2 regions of the Paraburkholderia sp. BR10923 genome follow, and region 1 is predicted to be linked to the other one. Evidence: predicted binding sites of a transcription regulator. Region 1 holds the regulator's gene; the other holds the start of a gene.
What was found. Region 1 encodes LexA, which represses DNA repair genes until DNA is damaged. Its sites were predicted from a motif close to ACTGTATNNNNATACAGT; they were not measured.
Positions count from the first base shown of each region.

Region 2: a site for LexA is predicted at 1,691-1,708, ahead of AB3X94_RS00220 (ATP-dependent helicase). Genes of this name have one in related genera too.

Region 1 is NZ_JBFPKO010000008.1:162,511-172,146, reverse strand. Features, by position in the region: gene AB3X94_RS17215 (NADP(H)-dependent aldo-keto reductase) at 66-1,118, shown strand; gene AB3X94_RS17210 (M20 family metallopeptidase) at 1,220-2,644, opposite strand; gene AB3X94_RS17205 (LysR family transcriptional regulator) at 2,853-3,836, shown strand; gene AB3X94_RS17200 (hypothetical protein) at 4,118-4,540, shown strand; gene AB3X94_RS17195 (ABC transporter permease) at 4,588-5,415, opposite strand; gene nodI (nodulation factor ABC transporter ATP-binding protein NodI) at 5,435-6,349, opposite strand; gene AB3X94_RS17185 (universal stress protein) at 6,690-7,157, shown strand; gene AB3X94_RS17180 (DUF2939 domain-containing protein) at 7,229-7,846, opposite strand; gene AB3X94_RS17175 (hypothetical protein) at 7,966-8,310, opposite strand; gene lexA (transcriptional repressor LexA) at 8,421-9,071, opposite strand; gene AB3X94_RS17165 (sulfate ABC transporter substrate-binding protein) at 9,384-9,636, shown strand, end outside.
Region 2 is NZ_JBFPKO010000001.1:41,585-51,220, forward strand. Features, by position in the region: gene AB3X94_RS00205 (RNA-binding S4 domain-containing protein) at 182-400, opposite strand; gene AB3X94_RS00210 (hypothetical protein) at 759-1,277, shown strand; gene AB3X94_RS00215 (hypothetical protein) at 1,369-1,632, shown strand; gene AB3X94_RS00220 (ATP-dependent helicase) at 1,754-3,892, shown strand; gene AB3X94_RS00225 (DUF4088 family protein) at 3,923-4,690, opposite strand; gene AB3X94_RS00230 (AzlD domain-containing protein) at 5,017-5,340, opposite strand; gene AB3X94_RS00235 (AzlC family ABC transporter permease) at 5,337-6,098, opposite strand; gene AB3X94_RS00240 (AraC family transcriptional regulator) at 6,288-7,130, opposite strand; gene AB3X94_RS00245 (CreA family protein) at 7,247-7,723, opposite strand; tRNA gene AB3X94_RS00250 (tRNA-Asn) at 7,880-7,955, opposite strand; tRNA gene AB3X94_RS00255 (tRNA-Asn) at 8,018-8,093, opposite strand; gene fdxA (ferredoxin FdxA) at 8,213-8,536, opposite strand; gene pncB (nicotinate phosphoribosyltransferase) at 8,827-9,636, shown strand, end outside.

The sequences.
Region 1 (9,636 bases):
GCAGGTAATGCGCCGGCGTGGTAACGTCTGCGCTTTCCGTTCATCTCTTCAACAGGACAAGTTAGATGGAATACCGCAGACTCGGCGACTCCGACGTGCAGGTCAGCCTGATTGGTCTCGGCACGATGACGTGGGGCGAGCAGAACACCGAGCAGGAAGCGCACGCGCAGATCGACTACGCGCTCGATCACGGCGTGAACCTGATCGACACCGCCGAAATGTATCCGGTGCCGCCGCGCGCCGAAACGCAAGGTTCGACGGAGCGCTACATCGGCACGTGGCTCGCGCAGCACAAGAGCGCGCGTGAGAAGATCGTGCTCGCCACCAAGATCGCGGGTCCCGCGCGTCAGCCGCACAATCCGCGTCATATTCGCGGCGAAGGCAACCAGTTCGACCGCAAGAACCTGACCGAGGCGCTCAACGACAGCCTCAAACGTCTGCAAACGGACTACGTCGATCTGTATCAGCTGCATTGGCCCGATCGCAGCACGATGACCTTCGGCCGTCCGTCATATCCGTGGGTCGACGACGCGTACACGGTGCCGATCGAGGAAACGCTGACTGTGCTCGCCGAATTCGTGAAGGCTGGCAAGGTGCGCCATGTCGGCGTGTCGAACGAAACGCCGTGGGGTGTCGCGCAGTTTCTGCGCGCGGCCGAAAAGCTCGGCTTGCCACGCATCGTCAGCATCCAGAATCCGTACAGCCTGTTGAACCGCACGTACGAAGCGGGTCTGTCCGAGTACGCGCATCGCGACAACATCGGTCTGCTCGCGTACTCGCCGCTCGCGTTCGGCTGGCTGTCGGGCAAGTACGAAGGCGGCGCGCGTCCGGCCGGCGCACGCATCACGCTGTTCGAGCGCTTTGCGCGCTACAGCAAGCCGCAAGCCGTGCAGGCGACCACCCGTTATGTCGAGCTCGCGAAGCGCCACGGCATGTCGCCCGCGCAATTCGCGCTCGCGTTCGTCAATAGCCGGCCGTTCGTGACCAGCAATCTGATCGGCGCGACGTCGCTCGAGCAGTTGAAGGAAAACATCGCGAGCGCGGACGTCAAGCTGTCGCCGGAAGTGCTTGCGGAAATCGACAAGCTGCACGAGCTGCAGCCGAATCCGGCGCCTTGATGTCGGTGTCGAGGTAAGCGCGACGCGCTTGCCGCGGTCGCCCCGGTAGAATGCCGGGGCGGCCGCGGCAGGCACCGCGAATCGATCGGCGCGAGCCGAACTCAAGTCGCGGCCTTTGCCGCATCCACTTCCTCGCGCTTCGCCGCAAGCGGCGAATTCTCGCCGAGATCCCAGAACAGTCCCGCCATCATCTGCAGGCCCTCACGCACCACCGGGCCTAGAAGGTGCTCGTTCGGCGCATGCTGCGAGCAGGCCGGATAAGAATGCGGCACCCAGATCGTCGGCAGGCCGAGCGTGTCGGCGAATACCTCGTTCGGCAGCGTGCCGCCGAGATTCGGCAGCAGCGCGGTCTTCTTGCCGGTGGTCGCTTCGAGCGACGCTAGCGCCCATGTGACCCACGGATCGTCGGGATCGAGCCGTGTGGCCGGTGCGCCGCGTTCGACGTCGATTTCGACCAGCTGAAAGCCGTGCGCATCGAGATGCGCGCGCAGATGCTTGCCGAGATTTTCCCAATCCGTGCCGACCACGAAACGCAACTGGCAGACCGCGAACGCCGACGGCGGAATCGCGTTGACCGGGTTCTCCGGATTGCCCGCCTTGAAGGCCAGCACTTCGAAGCTGTTCCAGCCGAACACGCGCTCGGGCGCCGAAAGCCCCGGCTCGCCCCAGTTGTCGTCGACGGTGGGGTCGCCAGGACCGTCGCCCACCGTGATGTCGGCAAGCGCGCGGCGCACGGCCTCCGGGATCGGCGGCGGACGCAGGCCGTCGACTGCGATCACGCCGCGCGCATCGACGAGACTCGCGAGCGCGTTGGCGAGCACCGTCGCCGGATTGCGCAACAGGCCGCCCCAGTTGCCCGAGTGATGCGCGCCGTCGCGCAGGTTCAGCGACAGCTTGAAATTGACCGCGCCGCGCGAGCCGAGAAACACGGTCGGACGACGCGCGGCGAGACGCGGGCCGTCGGAGGCGATCAGCACGTCGGCGGCGAGTTCGTCGCGGTGCGCGCGGCAGATCGCATCGAGCCCCGGCGAGCCGGTTTCCTCGCCCATTTCGATCAGCAGCTTCGTGTTGAAGCCGAGTTTGCCGTCGCGCGCGGCGAGCGTGCACGCGAGCGCGGCGAGGTTGATCGAGTGCTGGCCTTTGTTGTCGGCGGTGCCGCGACCGAACCAGCGCTCGCCTTCGATGGTCACCGCCCACGGCGTCAGCGGCGCGCGCCACTGGCTGTCGTAGCCGCGCACGACGTCGCCGTGGCCGTAGATCAGCACGGTCGGCAGATGATCGCCTTCGTGACGGTTCGCGATCAGGAACGGACCGAAACCGTCGACCGGGTTATCGACGATGCGCGTGCTGAAGCCGAGGCGCTCCGCTGCGGGCTGGATTTCGTTGGTCAGATAAGACCGCAGCAGCGCGCCGCGATCGCTTTCCTGGCTTTCGGTGCGAATACCGACGCGGCGGTTCAGGTCGGCGAGAAAAGCGCCGGATTCGAAGTGCCGGGTGGCAAGCTCGATGGCCTGGTGGCGGCTCATGTCGGTGTCTCCAATGCGGGGGATGGGCGAGGCGGGCAGAGGGCCGCGGCCCGATGGCGGGGTCTTCGGGCGATTTGTCCGCGATCTCATTGCGATCGATTCTAGAAGCGCGTCATTTTTGTCACAATGATCATGTTTCGAAGCTTGCATTGCCGCAAAGGCAAAGCGTCATCGCACCGTTGCAACCGATTCGATCGAGGCGTCCCGGATGGCACGTTCACTGCATGGCATCGCGTTGCGTTATTTCGTCGAAGTCGCGCGCAGCGGCTCGCTGAGCGACGCGTCCGAACGGCTGCATGTCGCGGTATCGGCGCTCAGCCGGCAGATCGCGCGGCTCGAGAGCGAACTCGGCGTCACGCTATTCGAGCGGCGTCCGCGCGGCATGGCGCTGTCCGAGGCGGGCGAGCGGCTGCTCGCGTATGCACAACGCAGCCTGCTCGAAGCCGAGCACGTGATGAAGGAGCTCAGCGGTCTCGCTAGCCTGCACGGCAGCCGGATCAAGATCGCGACCGCCGAGGGCTTCGCGGTCGACTTCCTGCCCGCCGCGATCGCGGATTTCCGCGCCGAGCATCCCGGCATCGATTTCACGTTGACCGTGATGTCGCCGGCCGACGCGACCCGGCATGTGCGCGACGGTGACGTCGACATCGCGTTGTCGTTCAGCCTCGCGCCGGAGAAGGGCGTCAAGGTCGAGCACACCGAGCGCGCGCCGGTGTTCGTGCTGGTGCGTGTCGATCATCCGCTCGCGGCGCGCGCGAAGCTGTCGCTCGCCGAGGTGAGCCGTTATCCGCTGGTGTTGTCGGAGACCGGCACCACGCTTCGCCAGTTGATCGACATCACCTGTGCGCTCGAAGGCATCCTGCTCGAGCCGGACCTTATCTGCAACAACAGCGGCGCGAGTTATCGCTATGCGCAGAAGTCCGGCGCGATCATGTTCACGGGGCTGCTGTCGGTGCGCGACCGCTATGCGGCCGACGGCTTCGTCGTGATTCCGCTGACCGACCCGCAGATGCGCCAGCGCAGTATCCAGGTGCAGACGATGGCGGGGCGCGAGTTGCCGCCGTCGGTGCGGGCGTTTCGCGACCATCTGATCGCACGGATCGCGGATCCGAAGCCGGCCGGGGCTCAGGCCTCGAAGGCGGACCGAGGGCGCGGCAAGCGCACGCCGCGTCGCCCGCGAGCCGATGCATGAAATGCGACACATGCCACGCACTAAGCGGCAAATGTTCTCCCGGAATCCAAATCACGACCTAAACTGTGGTGGACGGCAAGGACGGCCCTGAGAAAACGACCCTGATGGTGCGCGCCACGATCAGGGGAAACGGCAGAACAATGGCAGTCGAAGCGCGGACCGGCCGCGCAACCCGCGATGCTGCGATGCACACAAGCGGCAATAGATGCACCCAAAAAGAAACGCGGCGCGTCGTCCCGATGGCGCGTTGCCCACAACAGAGCGATAGGACCAACACATCCATGGCGCAACAGAAAACCAATCCGAAACTCGAGCAGGCGCTCACGCGCGGTGATCTCGCGATCCGCCAGGCAAATTCGGCGAGAGCGACCGCGCTGTTGCGTGCGCTCGCCAAGATGATCGTCGATGCGTCGGCGACCATCGGTGTGGAAGCCTTCACATTGATTCACGACGGCGACAAGATTTACGATCCCGCCGATGGTCTGTGGCCGCAGGCGCTGCTGATCTCGCTCGACGGTCCGGTCGAGGATGCCGATCCCGACGAATTGCGTACGGTGCGGCTGATCGCGGACGATCCGGCCACCGTGTTCCGGGTCGAATGGCAGCGCGCCGATGGCAAGATCGGGCGTCACGAGGGCGGCCCGTTCGCGACGGTCGCGTTCATCTCCGACGTCGACATTCCGTGGACCGACGACGAGGACTGAGCGCGCAACGATAGCAAACGCTCATAGCGACCACCGGCGCGTTCGGCTTACTTCATCATGCGGCGCCGAAACAGGATCGCCGACACGATAAAGCCGCCGACTGCATAAGCGGCCAGTACGCTCACATGCAGCGCCGCGTGCTCCATCGGCCGGCCGAGCATCGCCGGGCGCATCAGATCGACCGCATTGGCGAGCGGCAGCGCGGCGGTCACCGCTTGAGCGGGGCCGGGCAGCTGCGAGATCGGAAAGAACACGCCGGAGAGCAGCAGCATCGGCGTGAGCACGAGCGTCTGATAGAACATGAAAAAGTCGTACGACGGCGCGAGCGCCGTCACGATCATCGCGAGGCTCGCGAACGCGAGACCGGCCAGCACGATGACCGGCAGCGCGAGCAGCATCGACGGAAAACTCGCATAGCCGAGCGCGCCCGCCACCAGCATGATCGCCACACCCGACAACACCGATTTGCTGGCGGCCCACACTACCTCGCCGAGCACGATATCGCCGAGCGTGAGCGGCGTATGCATGATCGCCTCCCACGTTCGCTGCACGTGCATGCGCGAAAAGCCCGAATACATCGACTCGAAGCTCGCCGACATCATCACGCTCGACGCCACAGTGCCCGCCGCGAGGAACGAGATATACGACACGCCGTCGACGTGCCCGACCATCAGCCCGAGCCCCAAGCCGAGACCGAACAGATAGATCATCGGATCGGCGAGGTTGCCGAACATCGACGCAATCGCGAGCTTCTTCCACACCAGATAGTTGCGGCGCCATACCGCGATCCAGTTCGTGGCATTGGCGGGGAAGGCGCCGAACGGCTCTTGTGCCGATGGCGTGCCGTCGTGGGTTTCGTAGGTGCGTGCGTCCATCAAGTGTCTCGCTGCGGGTTCAGTCCTGCATTTCGCGGCCGGTGAGCCGCAGAAACACATCTTCGAGATTCGCCGGCCGATGCAGATAGCGCAAATCCGCGCGCTGCTTCAGGCGCATATGCACGGGCTGCGCGTCGTTCACGTAACAGAACAGGGTCTCGCCGCTGATCTCGGTGCGCTCGGCGAGCGGTGCGAGTTCGTCGCGCAATGCAAACGGATCGGGACCATAGATCTCGATCACGTCGCAGCCGATCTCGGACTCGATTAGCTCGCGCGGCGCGCCTTCTGCGATCTTGCGTCCTTCCTCGATCACGCACAGTCGATGACAGAGCCGTTCGGCTTCTTCCATGAAGTGCGTGGTCAGCAGGATGGTCTTGCCGCGCGCGAGCAGCGATCTCAGTCGCTCCCAGATCAGATGGCGCGCTTGCGGGTCGAGACCGGTGGTCGGTTCGTCCATGATCAGCACGTCGGGATCGTTGATCAGCGCGCGCGCCAGCGTGAGGCGCCGCTTCATGCCGCCCGACAGTTCGCTCACGCGTGCGTCCGCCTTGTTCTCGAGGCGGGCGAATTCGAGCAGACCCGGCACCGCCGCGCGACACTGCGCGGCGCTCAGACCGAAGTAGCGGCCGAACACGAGCAGATTTTCACGCACGGTGAAATCGGGATCGAGGTTGTCGAACTGCGGCACCACGCCCACGCGCGAGCGCGCGAGGCGCGCGCGGCCAGGGATCGGTTCGCCGCACAGGCGGATCGCGCCGGCGTCGGGCGCCGCGATGCCGAGCAGCATGCGCAGCGTCGTGGTCTTGCCGGCGCCGTTGGGGCCAAGCAGCCCGAAGCATTCGCCGGTGTTCACATGAAACGACAATCCGTCGACGACTGTTTTTTCGCCATAGTTTTTCCTGACCTGATGGAATTCGATGGGGGCTGCGGGCATGACTCGAGCGAGGCTCCGGAAGAAGACATAACGTACGCGCAAGACACACAACATACCTGCGACGCACGCATTGCGCACAGGCCGCTTATTCTAGGGTATCGGCCACTGACGCGAGCGGGTGTCCGGGAACGCGTAATGCATGGGGATGCGATGCGTTCGCATACGAACTTTTGCGGTGCCGCAAACGTGTGCGAACACTGCTCCAGGTGGCCCAACGCTTGTGCAGACGGCTTCAGCACGCACCGACTATGCACTTAGCGTTTTCCATCCCTTGCAAGCCGAATTGCGGCGCACCATGATTGATTCAGACCGCGCTTTCCGCGCGAATGGGAGAAGACAGATGGCGAGCTACCAGAAAATCCTGTTGTGCTACGACGGCTCGCGCGAAGGCCGCAAAGCCCTGCGTTGCGGCGCCGATCTGGCGTTGGACCTGAAGGCGGAAACGCATCTGCTGTCGGTAGTAGACATGCGTTCCAGCATCGCGCAAAGCGCGGGCTTATTGACCGATGTGGCCTGCGGAAGCTTCGAAAAAACGGCCCGCGAAATTCTGCAGGAGGGCGTGAACTGGCTGACCGAGCGAGGCGTGAACGCGCAGGGGCATTTCGCATTCGGTCATCCGATCGACGAGATCGCCAATCTTGCCAACGAGTTGCACGTCGACCTCGTGGTGGTGGGACATCGCTGCCGGACCGGTTTGTCGAGGTGGTGGATGGGGGCGGGCAACACGCCGCTGCTCGACCGCGTGTCGTGCAGCATTCTGGTGGCGTGCTCGTCCGCGCAGGAGCAGCAGCAGGCGGCCGCGGCGTAATACGAACAAACCTGACACGCGGCTGGCTCCAATGGCCAGCCCGCGCATCTCTTCAGTTCACGGCTTGAACCTCACTCGTTCAGATTGATCGCCGCGAGCTTCCACGTGACCAGCCCTTCGCGACGGAAGATAGCCGAATAGTTCGCGTTGCCTTCGCCGCGCCGGTACGTGACCACAAACTCGTTGAGACTCCGATAGCCGGCCGTGCTTTGGCGCCCGGGCGGCGGCGCGCTTGCGTGCGTGGTGGTGTCGCCCGCGGCCGATGCGGCCGGCGCTTCTCCGCCCGCGGCTGGCGGTGCTGACGGTTGCTCGCCCGGTGTGCCGCGCGGCGGCATGCCGTTCAGCAGTGCCGCGACGCCGTCGGGTGTCGCATAGGCATCGACGAGCGGGCCGATCAGTGTCACGCCGATCACCGCGCCGATCGTGGCCATCTTGTTCCCGGCATCCGCTTCGAGCCGGTGCGTCAGCATGGCGCCCACCTGCTGCTTCAGGCTATCGCGCAGCGCGGGGAAGTCGACGTACTGATTGACGGTTTGCACGTCACGCGCGTCTGCCGCGCGTTTGAGATTGTTCACCGCGAGATACGGTGACGCGTAAATAAAGCCCAGCGCGGCAATCACGATCACCACGATCAGCGTGATCAGCAGCGGCCGGGTGGCGCTGCCCTGTGTTCGTTTCGGAATTGTCATCGAATGGGACTCCACGTCAGTGATGATCTAACGTCGACCACGGCGAGGTCGAAACGATCCCATCCCACGCGAATCTCTGAACATCCGAAGTGCTTATTGCATGCGTGCTCAGAATTCGCTCAGGCTTCGAACACCGCGCCGTGCACGTTGGCTTCGTCGGCTATGCAACGATCGATCATACGGCATACGGCGTCGACGGTGCCGACCATGATCAGTCGCGACGGTCCATGATAGACCCGCACCGGAGCGCGGCGCGCGGGCTCCGCGACATTCAGCGCCGAATTCAGCGATACGCGCGCAAACGCCGGCAACGACGACGGCAGACCGCAAGCTTCGGCAGGCACGTCGAACAGCGACGGCGTGCGCGCCGCGGGCGCGTCGATCGGCGCGCAAGGCGTGAGCTTGCGCAGATGGCGCAGACGGCCGAACTGGCGAAAAGGCAGCAGGCGGGCAAGGCGTTCCATGAGTCTCTCCAGACGATGCGGCTTGAATGCGCGGCGTAATGCGGGCGTTAATGCGGGCGTTAATGCGGCTTGGTTCGGACAAACCGGCGCGAGCGTTCCGGCAACAAAGATCAGAACTCGCTGGGGCGAATCAGCCCGACCGCGATCCCTTCGAGCGCGAAATCCGCGCTGCCGGTTTCCACGAAGATGTTGTCGTAGTCGGGGTTTTCGGCGATCAGTTCGATGCCGTTCGGCCGGCGCTTCAGACGCTTGACCGTCACGTCGTCGCCAAGCCGCGCAATGATGATCTGGCCGTCTTTCGCTTCGCTGCGCTTTTGCACCGCGAGCAGGTCGCCGTCGAGAATGCCGGCGTCGCGCATCGACAGGCCGCGCACCTTCAGCAGGTAGTCGGGCTTGCTCGAGAACAGTGCCGGGTCGCACGCGTAGTGCTGCGAGATATGTTCCTGCGCGAGGATCGGGCTACCCGCCGCGACCCGGCCGATCAGCGGCAGTGACAACTGCATCAGGCCCGCATGCGGCAGCGTGAACTGGTGCGGCGCATCCTCCTGCCCGGACAGCAGGCGGATGCCGCGCGACGCGCCGGCCGCGAGTTCGATCACGCCCTTGCGCGCCAGCGCGCGCAGATGCTCTTCCGCGGAATTGGCCGAGCTGAAACCGAGTTCGGCGGCAATTTCCGCGCGAGTGGGCGGAAAGCCGGTGCGTTCGATCGCGCGGCGGATCAGATCGAAAACCTGCTGCTGTCGTGCGGTGAGTTTGGTCATGGCCACTGTATGTATGAACAGGTGACTGTATTTTTATACAGTATTCGGCGCATTTCAAGCTTTACTTTAAGTTCGACGCAAGGGGCGCGCTGGGGCGTCGTTTATCGGCGACATGGCGACGATTTCGGCGTCTGAACAGCCGGCGCCTCTGCCGTTACCACTTTTGGGCATTAAAAAATGAAGAAACATTATTTTTAATGATGAAAGCCCTTCGATAGACTGGCTTCCGGGTTAGCGCTCATGTGCACATGACCGCGACGCAAAACAACACCAGACGCTTATCAGCGGACCATCACGCGGAGAGAAACTGAAATGAACCATCGGCATACGGGGCTCGCGGCTCGAACCAGAAAACTGATCACGGCGCTTGTCGTCGGCGCGGCGGGTACGCTCGGCATGGTGGGCGCAAGCGGCGTCGCGAACGCCGACACCACGCTGCTGAACGTGTCCTACGATCCGACGCGCGAGCTGTATCAGGACATCAATCAGGCATTCGGCAAAGAATGGAAGGCCAAGACCGGCGAAGCCGTCACCTTCAAGCAGTCGCACGGCGGCTCGGGCGCGC
Region 2 (9,636 bases), on a different contig from region 1:
GCGGGGCAGCGGGCGGAGAAATTCCGCGGCGCGGCGGCGAGCCGGTCAGCCGACTCCTCGCCCGTGGCGCGGTCCGTCGCGTTTACCTGTCGAAACCGACAGCTTATTGCCTCGCCCGGGCGATGTCGATGGACAACGCACAGTTCCGGTGCGCGGCGTCCCGCGAATTTCCGGAGTGGCGTCAGCCTTCGTGGACCGCGATCCGCGTGTCGCCGAGCAACACGACCTGGCCCGCGCGGATCTTGCAGGTCTTGCGGGTCTCGACCCGGCCATCGACCATCACGGCGCCGTCCGCGACCATCATCTTCGCGGAACCGCCGCTATCCGCGAGGCCCGTGATCTTCAGCAGATTGTGGAGTTCGACGTACTCGCCGGTCAGCGTGAAATTGAGATTGGGCATGGCGTTTGCACCTTGGGCACGGGTCGCGTTGGGGGTTCGCATCATAAAGCAAGTGCACGGCGGCGCGGCGGCGCGGGGCTGTCCCCGCCTGTGCTGGATGCATCGAGCGAGCCATCGCGCAAGCAAATGAAAGTAGATGTTATTCAGTTGTGGAGAGTGAAACGTTGCGTAACGCTGGTCGCACCAGACGGATTTCACTCCTAAAGTGCACCTCAGCAGCAAAGCCCGCTGGTATTCCGGGATCGCTCCCCGGCCACCCATCCAGCGACGCATAGACCGAGCGGGGCGCGTGGGCCATTCCGTCATCACGACGCCAGAGAGTCCGCCCGTGTCACAACTAAGTCTAGAGAGGATAGCCATGACCCAGATTCGTACGCTCCTGATCGGTACCGCCCTCACCGTTTTTGCCGCGACGTCCGCCGTCGCGCAGACCGCGCAGCCGGCAACAGGCATCGGCGGTCAGGCGCAGATCCAGAGCCAAGGGGCCGCCGAGATGGCGCCGCCGTCCGCGGCCGGCGCTCAAGGCATGCAGGCCCCGCCGTCGGCGCAAGGCATGCAGCAAGTCCCGGGCGCGCCCGCCGCGCAAGGCGTCGCCGCGCCGCCGCCGGGCCGTCTGACGGCTTCGGGCTCGACCGACCCGTTCGTACAGAAGCGCGACGCCGACGCGAAGGCGAACGCCGAGTATCGCGCGGCGAAGAAGTCCTCGAAAGCGGAACTGAAGGCTGAGCAGAAGGCCGCGAAGGACCAGTACAAGGAGCAGGTGCGCGGCGCGAAGCTGAACCAGAAGGCGGACAAACAGAGCGCCAACAACGAAATGAAGATAGAGATGGAAGGGCAGGCTGCCGCGCAGACCGACGGCGCGGACGTCAAACATTAAGCCCTGCTGGATGCCGCGGCGCGTGGGTCGGCGAGGCTCCCGCGCCGCGGGCGTCTGTCACTTTGCAAGCTGTGCCTAAGGGAGAATCCAGATGAACATCGACCGTTCCAGCCGAAACCGCATTTACGCCGCGCTGATCGCGGCTTGCCTGTCATCGGCCGTGCTCGCGCAGACCGCGGACCCGGCTTCGGCGCCCGCCACCCACGCGGACAAGAAGGCCGCGAAAGAGCAGGCGAAGGCCGACAAGAAAGCCGCGGTCGCTCAGGCGAAAGCGGACAAGACCAAAACCGACGCGCAGGCCGATGCCGACAAGGCCGCCGCCGAGGCCAACGTGAAGGACGCGAAGAAGCAGTAGTAGCGCGCAGTGTAGACCGCCAGGCAGGCGCCCAAAAAAGGGGCGCTTGTCGCATGGGGTTGTATGGATATACAGTATGCGTCGCATCCTGAAAATCCATCCAATCCGCAAAAACCGCTCAGTGTCCACCGTCGCCGAATCCGCTCCGTCGTTCGATACCGCCGCCTGGCTCGCCAAGCTCAACGACGCTCAACGCGAAGCTGTCGAATACGGGACCGACACGCCAGACGCGCTGCCCGGCGCGCTGCTCGTGATCGCGGGCGCGGGCTCCGGCAAGACCAACACGCTTGCGCATCGCGTCGCTAATCTGGTGGTGAAGGGCGCCGATCCGCAGCGCATCCTGCTTTTGACCTTCTCGCGCCGCGCGGCGCTCGAAATGACCCGCCGCGTGACACGCATCACCGGCGCCGCGGCTGCCACCGTCGGTGCACGCGCCGCGCTCGCGCAAGGCCTGACGTGGGCGGGCACGTTTCACAGCGTCGGCGCGCGGCTGTTGCGCGAATACGCGGATCTGATCGGCCTCGCACCCGCGTTCACGATCAACGACCGCGAAGACTCCGCCGATCTGATGAACCTCGTGCGCCACGAGCTCGGACTGTCCGCGAAAGAGCGGCGCTTTCCGGCGAAGGGCACCTGCTTCGCGATCTACTCGCGCGTCGTCAACACCGGTGCATCGCTCGGACAGGTATTGGACAGCGCGTTTCCGTGGTGTCGCGAGTGGGAGGACGATCTGCGCAGGCTGTTCGCCGCGTACGTCGACGCCAAGCAGAAGCAGAGCGTGCTCGACTACGACGATCTGCTGCTCTACTGGTCGCACATGGCCGCCGAGCCCAGCATCGCGGCCGATCTGTCGGCACGCTTCGACTATGTGCTGGTCGACGAATACCAGGACACCAACCGCCTGCAGGCGTCGATCCTGCTCGCGCTGAAGCCGGACGGCCGCGGCCTGACCGTGGTCGGCGACGACGCGCAGTCGATCTATTCGTTTCGCGGCGCGACCGTGCGCAATATCCTCGATTTCCCCACGCAGTTCGAGCCGCCCGCGAAGCAGGTCACGCTCGAGCGCAACTATCGCTCCACCGAGCCGATTCTCGCCGCGTCGAACGCGGTGATCGAACTCGCGAGCGAGCGCTACACGAAGAATCTGTGGACCGACAAGGCGTCGGCGCAACGCCCGCGCCTCATCACGGTCGCCGACGACGCCGCGCAAGCTCGCTACGTCGTCGAGCAGGTGCTCGAAGCGCGCGAGCAGGGCGTCAAGCTGAAGTCGCAGGCGGTGCTGTTCCGCGCCGCGCATCACAGCGCCGCGCTCGAGATCGAGCTCACGCGCCGCAACATCCCGTTCGTCAAATTCGGCGGGCTCAAATTTCTCGACTCGGTGCATGTCAAGGACGTGCTCGCGGTGCTGCGCTGGGCCGAGAATCCGCGCGACCGTGTCGCCGGCTTTCGCGTCGTGCAGCTGCTGCCGGGCGTCGGTCCGGCCACCGCGGCGAAGGTGCTTGACGACATCGTCGCGCGCGCGGACGGCGGCGATCCGGTCGCGACCGCGGGCGGTGTGCTCGCCGCGTTTGCGGCGCCCGCAAGGGCGCAGGAAGACTGGCATCCGTTCGTCAAGCTGATGTCGAGCGTGTATGGCCGGCAAACGCCGTGGCCCGCCGAGTTCGAGATGGTGCGGCGCTGGTACGAACCGCATCTGGAGCGCAATCACGAGGACGCCGCGATCCGTCACGCGGACCTGCTGCAGATGGAAAGCATTGCGGGTACCTATCCGTCGCGAGAGCGCTTCCTGACCGAGTTGACGCTCGATCCGCCCGACGCCACCAGCGACGAATCCGGCGTGCCGCTGATCGACGAGGATTACCTGATCCTGTCGACGATCCATTCGGCGAAGGGCCAGGAGTGGCGCAACGTGTTCGTGCTGAATGGCGTCGACGGCTGCATTCCGTCCGATCTGGGCACCGGCAGCGACGAGGAAATCGACGAGGAGCGGCGCCTGCTCTACGTGGCGATGACGCGCGCGAAGGAAGACCTGCATATCGTCGTGCCGCAGCGCTTTTACGTGCACAACCAGACCCATCTGGGCGACCGCCATGTGTGGGCGTCTCGCACGCGCTTCATCGCCACGCCGATGCTGCCGCTGTTCGACGCGTACGCATGGCCGCGCGTGCCGGCGGCTAGCGCGCCGAGCGCGGCCGGGCTCGCCGCGGCCGCGCAGGCCAGGATCGAGATCGCGGCGAAGCTCAGGAAGATGTGGGACTGAGCGGCCGGCGCCGCTCGGGTCAGCGGAAGCTCAACGCGGCTGCCGCTGCTGTTGCTGCGCGACCGGAGGCGGCGGCACGAAGAAATTGCGCAGCCATGCCGCGAGCCGCGAGAACACGTCGTACGGCTCCTCGACGAAAATCTCCGGCTTCAAAAGCCGCAGATACTCCATGATCTGCTGCGCTTCCTGCTTCTGGAACGTGCCGTGCGAAATGCCGAGCCGCAACAGCCCACGCAGTTCGCCGAGCTTCTCGCGCGCGGTGCTGCCGACGCTCGTCTCGCACGCGATCTTCGCCTCGTAGACGCGCTGGCGCAGCGATTCGACCAGCCGCCATGCCGGCGTCTGCATCACTTCCTCGAGCGCCTGGATGTCCTGCACCGTGCTCTTGATCTGCGAGGCGAGCGGATCGACCAGCGTCGCGTCGCCTTCCGCTTCCTTGACGATCGCGGCGGCCCAGTCGCGGCATTGCTTGGTGAGCTCCTCGGGCGTCCATTCCGAGCGCGCCGCGAAACCGAAGCCGAACTCGCTCGCCTGGCGCATCAGGATCGACACGACGTCGGGAAACTCCTTGTCGAGCGTGCGTTTGGCCCACGCGTACTGGCCGCCTTGCAGCATCCGCTGCACCGCGTGCTCGGTGAGCGGCACCATGTTGTCGAGCAGCTTCGCGCGCAAGAAATCTTCGAACGACGGCGTCGCGAACTGCGGATCGAGCTTCAGCGAGACCCGCAAAAAGGCCTCGAAGTCTTTGCGCAGCGAAGCGACGGTCTCGTCCTTCAGTTTCAGGGTGATTTGACCCATGTGTTATCCCGTTTAATGCGGCCGCGCGCGGCGCGCCGTCGCACGATCGCCCGGTCACTCCCGGACCGAGGCGACGCGACGCCGGCTGCCGACGCGCTCGATTTCAAGCTGTTGCCGCGTAACCAACGGGACGACTCCCGATGAGCGGACCTCGACTGCATATCGGCGGGGTGGCGGGAAACTTGAGGGCGGCCCGGCGACGGTTGCGGGCTTTGGAGGGAGGCTTCGGGCGCTTGCGCGCCTCGCTGCCGCTGGGAGAGGGGGGCGCGGTCCGCGATGCGTCGACGGACCGCTGACGAGTCGATGAGCGTGGAGAAAGGGCGCGCTTACTTCAGCACCACGCACTGCCACACGAAGAACACGACGAGACCGACTGCGATCGTCAGCAGCGGCCTGCGCGTCACGGCACTCACGACGATCGCGGCGAGCGCGCCGACCAGCTGCGGATTGCGCCAGGTCAACTCGGCGTTGTTGCCGTGCGGCGACACGGCCATCGGGACGATGATCGCGGTCAGCACGGTGACCGGCACGAAGCTGAGCGCCGTGCGCATCAGCGGCGGGAACACGAGGCGCTCGCCGAGCACGAATACGGCCGCGCGGATCAACCACGTAATCGCGGCCATGCCGACGATCAGAACGACGTAGTTCATCGCGTGGCCTCCACCGGACGGCGCGCGCCACGCAGGTTCAGACGCGACATCGACAGCAGCACGCCGACCGCGACTCCCGCGAACACCGCGCCGAGCAGGCCGAGCTTATACGGCCACGCTTGCCAGAAAAACGCCAGCGTGCCGGCGGTGACGGCCGCCGCGATATAGCGCAGCGCGACCAGTTGCGGCACGACGATCGCGATGAACGTCGCGACCATCGCGAAGTCGAGGCCGAGCGACTGCAGGCCCGGGAAGGCCGCGCCGAACAGCAGGCCGGCGACGGTCCACAGTTGCCAGTTCAGATACATCGCGACGCCGGCGCCAAAGAAGTAGTACGGACCGACGGTACCCGGCTCGCGATGCCGGTAGTGCTCCCACGCGACCGCGAAGACTTCGTCGGTGAGCAGCGCGCCGAGCGCCCAGCGCCAGCGCTTCGGCAGATGCGCGACGTGCGGCGCGAGCGTGGCGCTATACAGCACGTGACGCAGATTGACGACGAGCGTGGTCGCCCAGATTACGGCGAAGCTCGCATGTCCGGCGATCAGCCCGAGCGCGATGAACTGCGCGGAACCCGCGAAGACGACGAGCGACATCAACTGGCCGTGCCACAGATGCAGCGGGCCGGACGTCACGAGCGTGCCGAAAATGACGCCGAACGGCGCGGCACCGACCATCATCGGGATGATGTCGCGCGCGCCGGCGGCGCATTTTTTGAGATGACTGCCGCGGGTGGGCTGGCCTTGGGTGGAATCGGTCAATCTGAGCCTCCTTGATTTTCGGAAGCATAGCGACTGACGGGCCTTCGGACTTGTACGTTCTTGCGGCGGGTTGCTGGCGGGGGCTACGGCGTAGCGGGGGATGGCTGATGAAGGGCTGGCGCAGACAGGCGAATTGCGGCGCGATGCTCACTGCGTGCGGCGCACGCGACGGCGGTGCCGCATCGCGCGTTACGGGCCGCGCTGCGTTCCTTGCCATTGGCCCGGCGGCACGCCGAACATGCGCCGGAAATGCCGCGTGAAATGGCTCTGATCGGTGAAGCCACTTGCGGCGGCGACGTCGGTCACCGGGACGCCGGCGCGCAACGGCGCGAGCGCGCGCTGCAGGCGCACCTGATTGCGCCACGCATGAGGCGGTAGGCCGGTCGACTGCGTGAATAGCCGCGCCGCGTGGAACGGCGACAGACCCGCGGCCTTGGCGACCTCGGCGAGCGTCACCGGTTCGACGAGGTCACCGGTCAGCCGCTCCTGCATCAGTGCGACGCGGGTGTCGTCGGTCGCGACGCGCGCGGAGGCGGGGCGCGTCTGCGCATAGCGGACCAGCACGGTTGACAGTGCGTCGAGCATCGCGGCTTCGGCGGCGAGCGCGTCGTCGCCGGCTTCGAGCAGACGGTGGGCGTGCGCGAGCCGCATCGCGAGATCGGGATCGCGGATCACGCCGGGCGCAAACCACGGCAACGCCTGCGGCTTGCCGGCAACCTCGTCGGCAAGCGCGCGGAGGAACTCGACCGGCGCATACATCACGCGATACCGCCAGCCCGCCTCGACCGCCTTCGACCCCGTATGCAACTCGCCCGGATTGATGATCGGCACGCTGCCCGCTTCGGCGACATGGTTCTCGCCGCGATACCGATAGCACTCCGCACCCGCGACGATCACCGGGATCGTGTAGGCGTCGTGCCAATGCGGCGCGAACTCGTGGTCGTGGTATTCGGCGGTGAGCAGATCCGCGCCGGGCAGTAGCGGCGTGCGCCAGTAGTGGGCGGAATCGCGGAAACGAGAGGTGGCGGTCATGACGAAAGTCCAACTGGACCGGTCAGTTTAACGCGTCGTGGGCGGGGACGGCGGCGGGCGCGCAGGCGCGCAGGCGCGCCGCGTGCCGCTCGCGCCGTCAATTGACGGTACTTGCGTTACTTGAGCGGAATCGTCGTGCCGGTCGGCATCGGCACGGCGCTCACGCTGTTTTTCGCGCTGCCGCTGACCACACGGTCGCTGTAGGTCAGATAGACCAGCGCGTTGCGCTTCGTGTCGACCACCCGCACCACGTGCAGCGACTTGAAGATCAGCGACATGCTGACCGAAAACACGTCGTCCTTCTGCTTGATGGGGCCGGTAAAATGCAGCTCCCCGACCTGGCGACACGCGATCGACGCCTCGGTCGGATCTTCGGCGATGCCGAGCGTACCTTTGACGCCGCCGGTCCGCGCCCGCGACACGTAGCAGGTGATGCCTTGCACGACGGGATCGTCATAGGCTTCGACGACCACGCGGTCGGAGCCTGTAACGTGAAAATTCGTATTGACGCTGGCGATTTCTTCGCCGTGCGCCGAAGAAAGCAGCAGGGCGCCGATCGCCGTGAGCGCGATGTGTAGCGAGGTGGATTTCATGAGCGTGCCGGTTGAGTGTCTGGGGTGAGCCGGCGCCAGAGGGGTGAAACGTGCGCCGTGAAGCCGACATCGTATAACGGCGTGCCGCGCGCGTGAGGCGGGCGATCGGGGCGCAAAAATAAAAAGGCCCGCACGGATGCGGGCCTTTCAATTTTTTGGCTCCTCGACCTGGGCTCGAACCAGGGACCTACGGATTAACAGTCCGGCGCTCTACCGACTGAGCTATCGAGGAACAGCAGTACAAGTTGATCTACATAAAAAAACCCGTCTTGGTTAACGGGCTTTTGCAATTCTTGGCTCCTCGACCTGGGCTCGAACCAGGGACCTACGGATTAACAGTCCGGCGCTCTACCGACTGAGCTATCGAGGAACAGAACAACAACAGCAGAGAAGCGAAATTGTAGAGGCGGCTTAAACGCCTGTCAATACCTCTGCGTTCGTCTTCATATTAATTCTGAACGGGCAGGGCACGCGACAGGCGTGCCCTGCTCAGCGCGCGAGCAACGCGAGCTTTTCCTTCACGTCCTTGAATTCCTCGGCTTCCGGCAGCGGTGCCTTGGTCTTCGTGATGCTGGGCCACGCTTTCGCCAGGTCGGCGTTCAGCGCGATGAAGTCCTGCTGGTCGCCCGGCACGTCTTCTTCGGCATAGATGGCGTTCACCGGGCACTCGGCTACGCACACGGCGCAGTCGATGCATTCATCGGGGTCGATCGCGAGGAAGTTGGGACCTTCGCGAAAGCAGTCCACCGGGCATACATCGACGCAGTCGGTATAGCGGCACTTGATGCAGCTTTCGGTCACAACGTGAGTCATTCAGGCAGCTCCTGCATGCGGAATCAGGGAAGGCGCGGACGCCAAAAGAGTTATTGTAACTTAACGTCAACAGGCAGATGAAACATCGGCCTGTGCGTCTTATATGTTTTTGTGATTAGTTTATGAGGTGCCGCAAATGGCCGCGGACAGCCGGCGCAGGCCGGTGGCACGATGGATGCGGACGCATTCGGGTAACATGCGTCAGGTTGGCGCGCCGCTCGGTTCAGCGCGCCCGTTGCAACGGGGCCGTGAGCCCGTTTCGTTTTTTCAGCGGTCCAGTTCGTACCATCATGATTATTACTTCGCTGCTCGATACCGATCTGTACAAGTTCACGATGATGCAGGTGGTGTTGCATCACTTCCCCGCCGCGAACGTGGAGTACCGCTTCCGCTGCCGCACGCCGAACGTCGATCTGGTGCCCTACATCGGCGAGATTCGCGACGAAGTGCGCAAGCTCTGCGAACTGCGTTTCACCGACGATGAACTCGACTACCTGCGCCGCATGCGCTTCATCAAGGGCGACTTCATCGAGTTCCTCGCGCTGTTCCATCTGAACGAGAAGTACATTTCGATCACGCCGTCGCCGAAGGGCAATGGCGAAATCGACATCGACATCAAGGGGCCGTGGCTGCATACGATCCTCTTCGAAATCCCGGTGCTCGCGATCGTCAACGAAGTCTATTTCCGCAACACGCAGCAAACGCCCGACTATCACGTAGGCCGCGGCCGTCTGCTCGACAAGATCCAACTGCTCGGCGCGCGTCCCGAATACGCCGACTGCAAGATCGCCGATTACGGCACGCGCCGCCGCTTCTCGAAGCAATGGCACGAGGAGGTGATCCTCACGCTGAAGGACGGCCTCGGCGAGCAGTTCGCCGGCACGAGCAACGTCTTCTACGCGATGAAGCACAGCCTGACGCCGCTCGGCACGATGGCGCACGAGTACCTGCAGGCCTGCCAGGCGCTCGGTCCGCGGCTGCGCGACTCGCAGATCTTCGGCTTCGAGATGTGGGCGAAGGAATATCGCGGCGACCTCGGGATTGCGCTCTCCGACGTGTACGGCATGCAGGCGTTCCTGCGCGACTTCGACATGTACTTC